DNA from 2 places in the Allobosea sp. RAF48 genome. Region 1 is predicted to be linked to the other one. Evidence: predicted binding sites of a transcription regulator. Region 1 holds the regulator's gene; the other holds the start of a gene.

Region 1 (5,203 bases):
CCGTCGCCGAAGGGAGCGTCGTGATGGCGCCGGGGACGATCGCGATCGTGCGCGACGGCAACGCCAAGAAGGGCGACGTGCTCGGCACGGCGCGCCTCGCCGGAATCATGGCCGCCAAGCGCACACATGAGCTGATCCCGCTCTGCCACCCCCTGCTGCTCAGCAAGATCGGGGTCGATCTCACGATCGACGAGGCATTGCCGGGCGTGCGCGTGCGCGCCGAAGTGAAGATGAAAGGCCAGACCGGCGTCGAGATGGAGGCGCTCACGGCCGTCTCGGTCGCCTGCCTGACCGTCTACGACATGGTCAAGGCGGTCGACAGGGCGATGCGGATCGAGAACATCCGGCTCATACACAAATCCGGCGGCCAGTCCGGCGACTACGACGCAAAGGCTTCGCAGGAAGGAAGTCGAGCATGATGTCATCCGAAAACCGGTCCCAACTATTCGCTGCCGCGGACCTGCGGTTCGGCATCCTGCTCTGATGGCGCTCACCCCGGTCCCCGTCGCGCGCAAGGCGCTGCTCGACAGCATTCCAGGGCCGACCGGGGCCGAAACCCTGCCGCTCGCGCAATGCGCCTGGCGGGTGCTTGCCGGTGAGGTCAAGGCGCTCCGGACCCAGCCGCCCTTCGCCAATTCCGCCATGGACGGCTATGCCGTGCGCGGCGACGACATGGCGGCGGGCATCTCGCTCGCGGTGATCGGCGAATCCGCCGCTGGCCGGGCCTTCGAGGGCTCGGTCGGGCCGGGGCAGGCCGTGCGCATCTTCACGGGCGCGCCAATGCCGGAGGGCGCCGATACCGTCCTGATGCAGGAGGATGCCGACGGCGTCGACAGCCCGGCGATCCGCGTGCGGGTGCCGCCTGCCAGGGGCAAGTTCCTGCGCGCAGCCGGGCTGGATTTCCGCGAGGGCAACGTCCTGCTGCCGGCCGGACGCGTGCTCGACAGCGCTGCGCTGGGCCTTGCCGCCGCGATGGGACATCCGACCTTGCCCGTCCGGCGCAAGCCGCGCGTCGCGATCCTTGCCACTGGCGACGAGTTGGTGGCTCCGGGCGAGCCGGTCGGGCGCGACCAGATCGTCGCCTCGAACTCCTTCTCGCTCGCTGCACTGGTCGAGAAGGCCGGCGGTGCCGTTCTCGATCTCGGCATCGCCCGCGACGACCACGCCGACCTCGCGGCCAAGATCGGCCAGGCGCGGGACGCCGACGCCGACGTCCTCATCACACTCGGCGGGGCCTCGGTCGGCGCGCATGACCTCGTGCAGGAGGCGCTGACGCGGGCCGGCATGTCGCTCGGCTTCTGGAAGATCGCGATGCGGCCGGGCAAACCGATGATGACCGGCCGACTCGGCCGCATGGTCGTGGTCGGCTTGCCCGGAAACCCGGTCTCCTCGATCGTCTGCGGCCATCTCTTCGTCCTGCCGCTGATCGAGGCTCTGCTCGGCATTGGGGAGGCCGACCGCGACCGCAGCATCCCCGCCCGCCTCGGCCGTGACATGCCGGCCAATGACGAGCGCGAGGACTATCTGCGCTCGGAGCTCGCACTGAGGCCGGATGGCTGGGTGGCGACGCCCTTCGACCGGCAGGATTCCTCGATGCTCGGCACGCTGGCACGGGCGCAGGCATTGACGATCCGGCCTGCCCATGCCGCGCCGGCAAAAAAAGGCGACATCTGCCGCATCCTGCCGCTGCGCTAGATCACCGCTCATCCTGTCGGACGCGATCGTAGCGATCTGTATAGGGTTATCGCATCGGATCTGCCCGAAAAGTGGATTCCACTGTTCGCTTCGATGCCGGAGCCCGCTTGCGGAACACAAGTGGAACGCGTATGGTGTTCCTGCTTTGTTTCGAATCTAGCCTTCGAGAAGGCCGGCGGGGATCATGCTGACACGCAAGCAACACGAACTCCTGCGCTTCATCCAGGAACGCTTGCGTGAGAGCGGGGTGCCGCCCTCCTTCGACGAGATGAAGGATGCGCTCGATCTGCGCTCCAAGTCGGGCATTCACCGGCTGATCATGGCGCTGGAGGAGCGCGGATTCATCCGTCGCCTGCCCAACCGGGCGCGTGCGCTCGAGATCATCAAGATGCCCGACGGGCTCGGCGCCCCGCAGCAGCGGCAGCGTTTCAACCCTGCGGTCGTCCAGGGCGGCCTCGGCTCGCAGCCGAATCTCACCAAGCCACGCCCTGCGGCCGATGAGGACAGCCGCTCCTCCATCGCGATCCCGGTCATGGGCCGCATCGCCGCCGGCACGCCGATCTCGGCGATCCAGAACCGTAGCCACACCGTCTCGCTGCCGCCCGACATGCTCGGCTCCGGCGAGCATTACGCGCTGGAAGTGCGTGGTGACTCGATGGTCGAAGCCGGCATCCTCGACGGCGACACCGTCATCATCCGCAAGCAGGATTCGGCCAATACCGGCGACATCGTCGTGGCGCTGATCGATGACGAGGAAGCGACGCTCAAGCGACTGCGCAAGCGCGGCTCCTCGATCGCGCTCGAAGCCGCCAACCCCGCCTATGAGACGCGCGTGCTCGGGCCGGACCGGGTCAAGATCCAGGGCCGCCTCGTCAATCTGATGCGGCGCTACTGAAGGCGCTCGACCTCGGCTTCGCCGTCGGCGGAAGCCGGTGTCACACTCGGAGGCGCTGTCGAGGCTTGCGCAGGGCGCTGTTCACGGCGGCGGCTCCAGGGGCGGTCGGCAGCGTTCTGCTCCGAGACATGGCTGCTCCACCCCGATCCTGTTCGATAGAGCGAAGTCGCGCCGTCGCGCGATAACGCCATTCGCTCGATCAGCCGTGCCTTGCAGGTTCCGCTCCAGGGGATGGCCGTGACGACGAGGTCAGCTCGCATGCAGTCCTCGATAAGCCCCAACCTGTCGCGCGTGTAGGAGACGGTGCGCTGATCCGGCGTCCGTGCGACGCAGCCGAGCGCATCGCAGCTAATGCCGGCCCGCAGCGTCGGATCGTCCGGCGAACGGCGATCGCCATCAGCAGCGAGCCATTGCTGCAGCACGAAACGGCTCGGCTTGCCCGCAATCGCGAGGCGGCCATCCGGGCCCCGCACCGCCAGCCCCGAACCGTCGCGTTCGATCAGGATTTCCGGCCGCTCCGGCTTGCCGGCGATGGCCACGCCGAGCAGGAGCGGCAGCGCCGCCAGCCAGCGCCAGGGCGTGGTCCAGAGCGTCAGCCACAGCAGCGCCAGCACGAAGCAGGTCAGCACCGCCGGCCCGAAGGCTGCGATCATCACCGTGGAATGGTCGATGCTTGCGACCCAGTGCGCCACCTTGAGCACGACATCGGAAGCCAGCCCCATCAGCGCCCAGGCGGGCCAGTCCAGTCCGAAGGGGTAAGCCAGCACGCCGAAGACGGCCGCCGGCATGACGAAGAGCGAGACGAAGGGCAGCGCCATCGCATTGCCGAGCAGGCCGAAGGGATTGAAGGTCTGAAAATGATAGGCGCCGAAGGGCGCTGTCGCGGCCGTTGCCAGCAACGTGGTGACGACGATGCCGAGTGCCGCGGCCCAGACCGGCCCAAGCGGCCACGGCAAGGTCGGCGGCGGCTGGGAGCGCTTTCGGCTCTCCCAGCGTTCGGCAAAGGCGATCAATGCCGCGACGGCTCCGAAGGACATCTGGAAGCTCGGCCCGAGCAAGGCCTCCGGCTCGCGCAGGAGCACGATCATGGCCGCAAGCGCGAGATTGCGCATGCTCAGCGCCGCACGATCGACAAGGATCGCGCCGAGCATCACCAGCGTCATGATCAGCGAGCGCTCGGTCGCGACATCGCTGCCCGAGAAGATGCAGTAGGCGGTCGCGCCGAACATCGCTGCGGCCGCTGCGATCTTCTTGATCGGCCAGCGCAGCGCGGCGGTCTGGGAGAGCGCCAGCAGGGCGCGCACCAGCCAGAAGATCGTCCCGGCGGCGAGGACCATGTGCAGGCCGGAGATCGAAACGATGTGGTAGATGCCGGCGGCGCGCAGGTCGTTGTTCGTCGCCTCGGTGATCAGCCCGCGCTTTCCCGTAACGAGGGCGGCGGCGACTGCCCCGCCCTGTCCGCCACCGCCTTCCGCGATGCGTTGGGTCAAGGCATTGCGCGCCCTGTCGATGGCGACATCGACGGCAAGACGCGTCGGCATCGGATGCGGCGGTGGCGCCAGGGCAATCTTGCCCGCGATGCTGCCGACTGCGCCAATGCCCCGGAAGAAGGCATCGCGACCGAAATCATAGCCGCCGGCCCGGGCCGGCCCGGGCGGAGGCAGCAGCCGCGCCGTCGCGACGACATGATCGCCCGGCGCCACGGAAGCGGCGCGGATATTGACGCGCACGCGCCTTGGGCGCTCGGCTGCCGGCATCCCGGCGAATTCCGTTACCAGCAGGACGATACGGGCGCCGCTGTCGCGTGCCTCGACGCTCTCGACGAAACCCGTCACCTTGCCGATTCGTTGACGCTCCAGCATCGGCGCCGCGACATCCGCCGTACGCCAGGCACCGGCGGCAAAACCCGCGAAGGCGGCGGCCACCGCCAGGGAGGCCATCGAGGCTAGCCGACGGGTTCGCAGCACGAACGCGAAGATCGCACTGAGCGCGAAGCCAGCCAGAGGCGCCCATAAAACCGGCTCACGGTCGGCCGCGAAATAGAACAGGATGCCGGCGCCCATCGCCACGGGCAGCCACAGGAACGGACGGCGGCGCTCGGCCTCGAGTTCGAGCGCCTGACCGAACCGGGCCTGCCAGTCTTGCAGCCAGACTTCGAAGCGAACGGAGGTCAGCCAGCTTGGCAGCAGGCGCAGAGGCAAGGCCTCGGCTCGCGCGCCGCGCGGCTTGTCCTGCCCCGGCGGCCCCGGCTGCATTCTCCGCCCCTCCTCGCCGGCGCTGCGATTTGACCGCTTAACCTTTCCGGCCAAGCCATGTTACAGGGCGCGCGCCGGTTGTCATGTCATGACCTGCGCCATTTCCCTGTCTTGCCCCGGGCGGCTCCCGCCGCCCGGTCGGAGTTGCCTTCCATGAGCAATGCCGTCGTCACGCGCTTTGCGCCCTCGCCCACCGGATTCCTGCATATCGGCGGAGCTCGCACGGCGCTGTTCAACTGGCTCTATGCCCGCCGCCAAGGCGGCAAGATGCTGCTGCGCATCGAAGACACCGACCGCGAACGCTCGACCGATGCCGCTATCGCAGCGATCCTCGACGGGCTGGAATGGCTCGGCCTCG
Region 2 (5,203 bases), on a different contig from region 1:
CGGACCTGCCAGCGCGTGCGCGCCGCGCTCGGCGCCTCGGCCGCCGCCACGCGCAAAAGCAGAACCGGCACGCCCGAGCTCTCCGCCGCCAGGGCGAGGCGGCGGCTCGCCGTCAGATCGAAGGAGCGCGGCTCGCCCCAGGGTTCGATCAGCACGGCACCGAGCGCGGGGCAGCGCGCCGCCTCGGCGCCGGCCCGTAGCGCGCTTTCGCCGTCGCGCGCCCGCACCAGGAGCAGGCGCGCCGGATCGAGGCCGAGCTCGTTCAGGCCCGGTGCATGGAGCCGCCCAGCCTCGGCATCGACGAAATCCTGCCGCGCCCAGAGGATGGGGCCTCCGCCTCCCTTCCATTCGATCCGCCCCGCCCGCAGCGCGAGGCCGAGCGCGAAACCGGTCGCGGCGGCGAGATCGGCAACCTCAGCGGCGTAGACCTCGTGCAGCGCCGCCCGCGCGAGCCCGCCATTCAGGGCCTCGTCCAGCGAAGCCACGCCCAGACCGATCCGCGCCTGCGAAGCCGGGCCGGCGCGCAGGGCCGCCTCGGCAAGACTACGGCGCAGATCGGACAGGGTCGGGGCGGTGGTTACGGTCATGGGATGATGCAATTGTTCTCTCTTTGTTCTTTTATAGACCTCTCCCCGTCGGAAGGCGAGTCGAGTCTCGCCGCCCTCCGTCTCGCCCCTGTGTGCCAACACACGAAGTTTGTCGGCACGAGCGGGTAGTGTGTCGGCATTGGTAGCCAAAATGTGTCGGCAGCCGCTGCTCCACTTGATCTGAGCCCTTTCATCAGGTGAGTGAGAACGGGGTAGCGCGCACAACCCGGCCCAGCGCCCGCGTCGTTGACCTGACCGCGACATCGCTCGACGCCCAAGCTTTCTACACAGGTGCATATCTAACCGACCTGGAGCGAGCCGTGCGCGTTCGCTTGGCCAGCCAGATCGCAACCTCTCGGGCGGACGCTGAGCGTAGGACAGCCGAGCAAAAGGCCAATGAGGAGAGGGAACGCGCCGACCGCCAGGCCAGGCTGGAGAAGGAAAGAGCCGAACGGGAGGCCGCTGCGGCGCATGCCGAGGCGCAGCGGATAGAGGCCGAGACCCGTGCCAAGGCTGCTCGGGCCGAAAGGACCGAGCTCCTGGAGAAGACCCGAGACCTTATTCGGACGAAAACACTCGCCTGCATCGGCAAGGAAGGGGCGACGATGCTCTTAACCGACGAGAAGGCGGAAGTTGTCGCGAAGGCGGCCATGATCTTCTGCCAAAACGACATCGACGCGCTCGTGAAGGTCACCACCGAGCTGGTGGAAAACGAGTCCGGTGGGCCGTCAGATCGCTCATTGGTTCGGAAGATCGCGGAGGATCGTGTCCGGGAGGTCGTCACCGCTTATGTCATCCGGTCACGCGGCGATCTGATCGGGAAGAACCTGAAGGAGCAGCAGACGCCTTCGAAGCCAGCCGAGAGTTCCAGAAATTCCCCCACCCTCTAGCTCGGCGACCGCGGCTGCCTGTGCAGGCCGGTGGAAAGGACGCTTCATGGGATTCAGGTTTCGGCGTTCCGTTCGTCTCTTTCCCGGCGCAGGGTGAACTTCAGCCTCAGCGGTGTGAGCGTGAGCGCCGGCGTGCCGGGAGCGATGATCAACATCGGCCCGCGCGGCAGCCGTCTGACCATGGGCCTGCCCGGCACTGGCATTTCCTACACTCGCAATCTGAGTTCGCCTCGCCCCGTAAGACGAGCGTCGACCCCAGCTGAGGTCTATCTGGAGCCACCGGTTCCACCCGAGCCGATGCACCCGGACCAGAGCCGCAGCCAGGGCCCTTGGTCGGGGAGATCAAGAGCGCCGAGGTGGCGAGCCTGACCAGCCCGGACCTCGGGGGCCTAAAGCAGTTGATCAACAATGCGGCGCACCAGAAGGTCTTGCTCCAGTCGGATCTTAACGAAGCGGTCGCAGATCGGCGTCGCGCCTGGCGGAAACTGCGACGTCGCGAACAGTTGCCACTTCGCGTTGTGATGAAGTCGTCCATCCCGACCGCGCGCGTTGCTTTCGAGGAAGCGGAAGAGGAGGCCTTGAAGGTCGCGGCAGCGATCATCGCGACAGAGATCAAGGTGGAGATCGATCTCAACGATCAGACATGGGCGGCGTGGGCTGAAGTGACGAAGACGTTCGATCGGCTCTCCCAGGCCGCGAAATTCTGGGATGTCACATCATCCGTCGCTGTTGACCGCTTCCGCACCCGGTCCGCCGCTCACGAGCCATCCGCCGGAACCGATCGATCGACCAGTTCGGGAGGAAGACCGAGACGACCCGTGTCATCGCATGCCTCCAATTCGAAATCCGCGCTCTCGCCCGCCCTGGCCCTGATCAGTTCAACAAGCCAGCGCGGTCGTCCCATTCCAGGCACCGGCAACACTGTCGATGGCAGAACCGAGACGCGCCATCGGGTCATCGCCGCCGTGGGCTGACCGAAATCGGAGGCATCGACCTCTCGTCGCCATCGTCGCAGCGCGATGCCGATAGCACCTGTCCCCTCCGCAGCCAGCTGAAGGCGACGTGACGCCGTCATGGACAAGCGGGCTACCTCGCCGACGACGGAGCCCAGCCCGCCATGGCGCAGGCCCTCTTCCATGCAGGCGAGCACCGTCTTGTCATCTCCTGCCTCGACATAGATCACGCGGTCAGGGATCAGCCCCGCCTGCGCCATCGCCGGCGCGAAAAGATCGGCTCGGGTGAGACACCAGAGCACCTTGCCACGACTCCTGGCGGCAACTCCGGCGCTAAACAAAGCCGCTGCCGCACCATCAATCGCCCCATTTCCGCCGCCGGCGACTTCATGGAGTGCCCCCAGCGTTAGGCCTCCACCAGGCAAGCGCGAATCAAGCGTCGCGATTCCGAACGGCAGCACAGTCCGACCGCGGGCGCCTCGGCCCTCGATCCGCTCAATCTGGTCGCGGAGCGACTGAAATACCGGCTGTGGCCGCAACGGGCTTTACCTGCCAGAACGATGCCTGATGTTCCCTTTATGTTCTCGTTGACAGACCAAGAGTCAAGCTCGGTGTTTGGCGGGAACACAGCGACACGACGGGAGGTTGCCGAGGCACAGCCTCTTCCTCCAAGCAGGAGTACTGATGATCTCCGATGATCCAACCGAAATCGTTGAGCAGTCCTACGAGGTCGTCGCTTGGCGAGGGCTGGCACTGGCACTTCTAGCGCAGATCCTGGTTCCAACGCCGGAGAATGAAGGGGAATGCTCCCAGTTCCTTCACACCGTCTTGGCAGATATTCTCGATCAGACGGTCAACAGCGAGGCAATGCCTGCCGAACTCGATCGAGGCGCCTTGCGGGCCGAACTGGAAGGCGTGAACGAGCGCCTCCGGCAGGAGCTCGCTGAAGCGCAGCTCGATCGCCAAAAGCTCCGAAAAGAGTAGCTGAAGTCGGGAGCCAACTGATCGCCAACAGAGTATCGACGACCTTCAGGACGCCCACGTACTAGGGAGCAACGTACGTGCCGCAGCCACCAGGAACATAGAAGCTGGGAACACGCGATCGATCCGTGCGATTAATCCCGGGCCCGCAATCCTGAGCAGAGCATCATGTGAAGCGCACCTCAACGCAGCTCGCCGAATGGCCTCTCCCATCTACAATTACACTTGGATCGCCGGTCCGCGCCAAGGGAATCGAGCGGGAAATGAGGCGGCGGCTTCCTTGGTCGACGCGGAAGCACCTCACGGTCGAAACCGGCAAAGCGATCCTTCACATGCCGGACGCCGAAGCTGCTGAGTTTGACGCTCGATCTGCGATCGTAGCGGATATGTTGGCCGATATTGCCGAGTTGCCCATCCTCCCCAGCGAGGCCGAGGACATTCTCTCCATTTCATCTCGTGAGCGCCACAAGTGGCTCAATGATGGACGACTGCAGAGCGCGGGAACCAGAACGGTCAAGCTGCGTGGCCGAGCCAAAGCCGTCACATTCCACGTGTTCACCCCAAGTTTCATCGAGCAAGTCCTCGATAGCGGCCTGCCGGAAATCTGGCGGGAAGAGGATATCGCAACGACAGCAGAGAACCGGCGGCGAGCAGCAGGGAAAGCAGCTTTGACGCGCGCGGGAAAGCGTTTGGCCAAATCCCGTAAGGCAGCGACCGGTCCGGACGAACAGAAAACCGGCCTCGACGGCTGGGAAGAGTTTGAGGCTGAAGGTTTGCTTCGGTGAGGTATGCCGCCCGGAGGGACGGGAGAGAAGCTATCCAGCTATCGCCTGCACCTGTCGGCATGAGCGACACCCCGTCTGTTCAGGGCCTCCATGCGGCATAATCGCCGTATCTTTCACGCGGCGGCGGCCAGGCTGGCGATTGCGGCTGCCACACCACCCGGGCCGTGCGGGATTTCTTTGGCTTGAAGCGCCATCTCAACGGCTCCGAGCGCTCCAATAAGCGCCGCAGCGTTGAAATGACCCATGTGGGCGATCCGGAAGGCTTTGCCGTGATAATCTCCAATCCCGAGGCCGAGCGTCACGCCACAGACGTCGCGCGCGAAGGCGGTGATGACGCTTACGTCGACGTTAGGCGTTAACACCGCCGTCACAGACGGCGCTCGCTCGGATCCCTCGGTCACTCCGAAGGTGAGAGCCTGACCACTCGACCAGAGTTCGACGGCAGCATGTGTCGCCTTGGCAAGGGCGGCGTGGCGGCGCCAGATCGCCTCCAGCCCTTCCTCGAAGATCATGTCGAGCGCGGCACGCTGTCCGAAGAGGAGATGCTCAGGCGCAGTGCCGCAATGCTTCATGTAGGCCAGCACGTTCATCCGGCCACTCCAATCCCAATAGCCGGTGCGCAGGTCGGCGCGCTTATGGGCGGCCAGAGCTTTCTCGTTGGCCGCGACGAAGGCGAGGCCTGGCGAAGACATGAGACCCTTCTGCGAGGCTGAGACGCCAACGTCGATGCGCCAGGCATCCATCTCGAATTCCATGCAGCCAAGGGAGGCAATGGCATCGACCATGAACAGAGCGGGGTGACCGGCGGCGTCGATGGCCCTGCGAATGGCCGGGATATCGTTGACGATTCCTGCTGCGGTATCAATCTGAACGACCATCACAGCCTTGATCGCGTGCTGCGTATCGTTGCGTAGCCGGGCCTCGACTGCTGCGGGATCGACGGCCCGGCGCCAGCTACCGGGGAGCATCTCGACATCGACGCCCATGAAGCGGGCCATCTCACCCCA

What was found. The regulator LexA, encoded in region 1, represses DNA repair genes until DNA is damaged. The targets are predictions, from matches to a motif close to TGTTCNNNNTGTGTTCNG.
Region 2: a site for LexA is predicted at 2,999-3,016, ahead of AB4Z10_RS19615 (ImuA family protein). Genes of this name have one in related genera too.

Annotation. Positions count from the first base shown of each region.
Region 1 covers NZ_JBFRDZ010000005.1:138,096-143,298, forward strand. Annotated here, with positions in the region: gene moaC (cyclic pyranopterin monophosphate synthase MoaC) at 1-419, shown strand, start outside; gene AB4Z10_RS11545 (molybdopterin molybdotransferase MoeA) at 484-1,695, shown strand; gene lexA (transcriptional repressor LexA) at 1,880-2,590, shown strand; gene AB4Z10_RS11555 (ComEC/Rec2 family competence protein) at 2,584-4,845, opposite strand; gene gltX (glutamate--tRNA ligase) at 4,999-5,203, shown strand, end outside.
Region 2 covers NZ_JBFRDZ010000011.1:105,988-111,190, reverse strand. Annotated here, with positions in the region: gene AB4Z10_RS19635 (ImuA family protein) at 1-587, opposite strand, end outside; gene AB4Z10_RS19630 (hypothetical protein) at 908-1,477, shown strand; gene AB4Z10_RS19625 (hypothetical protein) at 1,531-1,674, opposite strand; gene AB4Z10_RS19620 (hypothetical protein) at 1,622-1,846, shown strand; gene AB4Z10_RS19615 (ImuA family protein) at 2,235-2,969, opposite strand; gene AB4Z10_RS19610 (hypothetical protein) at 3,115-3,414, shown strand; gene AB4Z10_RS19605 (hypothetical protein) at 3,582-4,196, shown strand; gene AB4Z10_RS19600 (pyridoxal-phosphate-dependent aminotransferase family protein) at 4,310-5,203, opposite strand, start outside.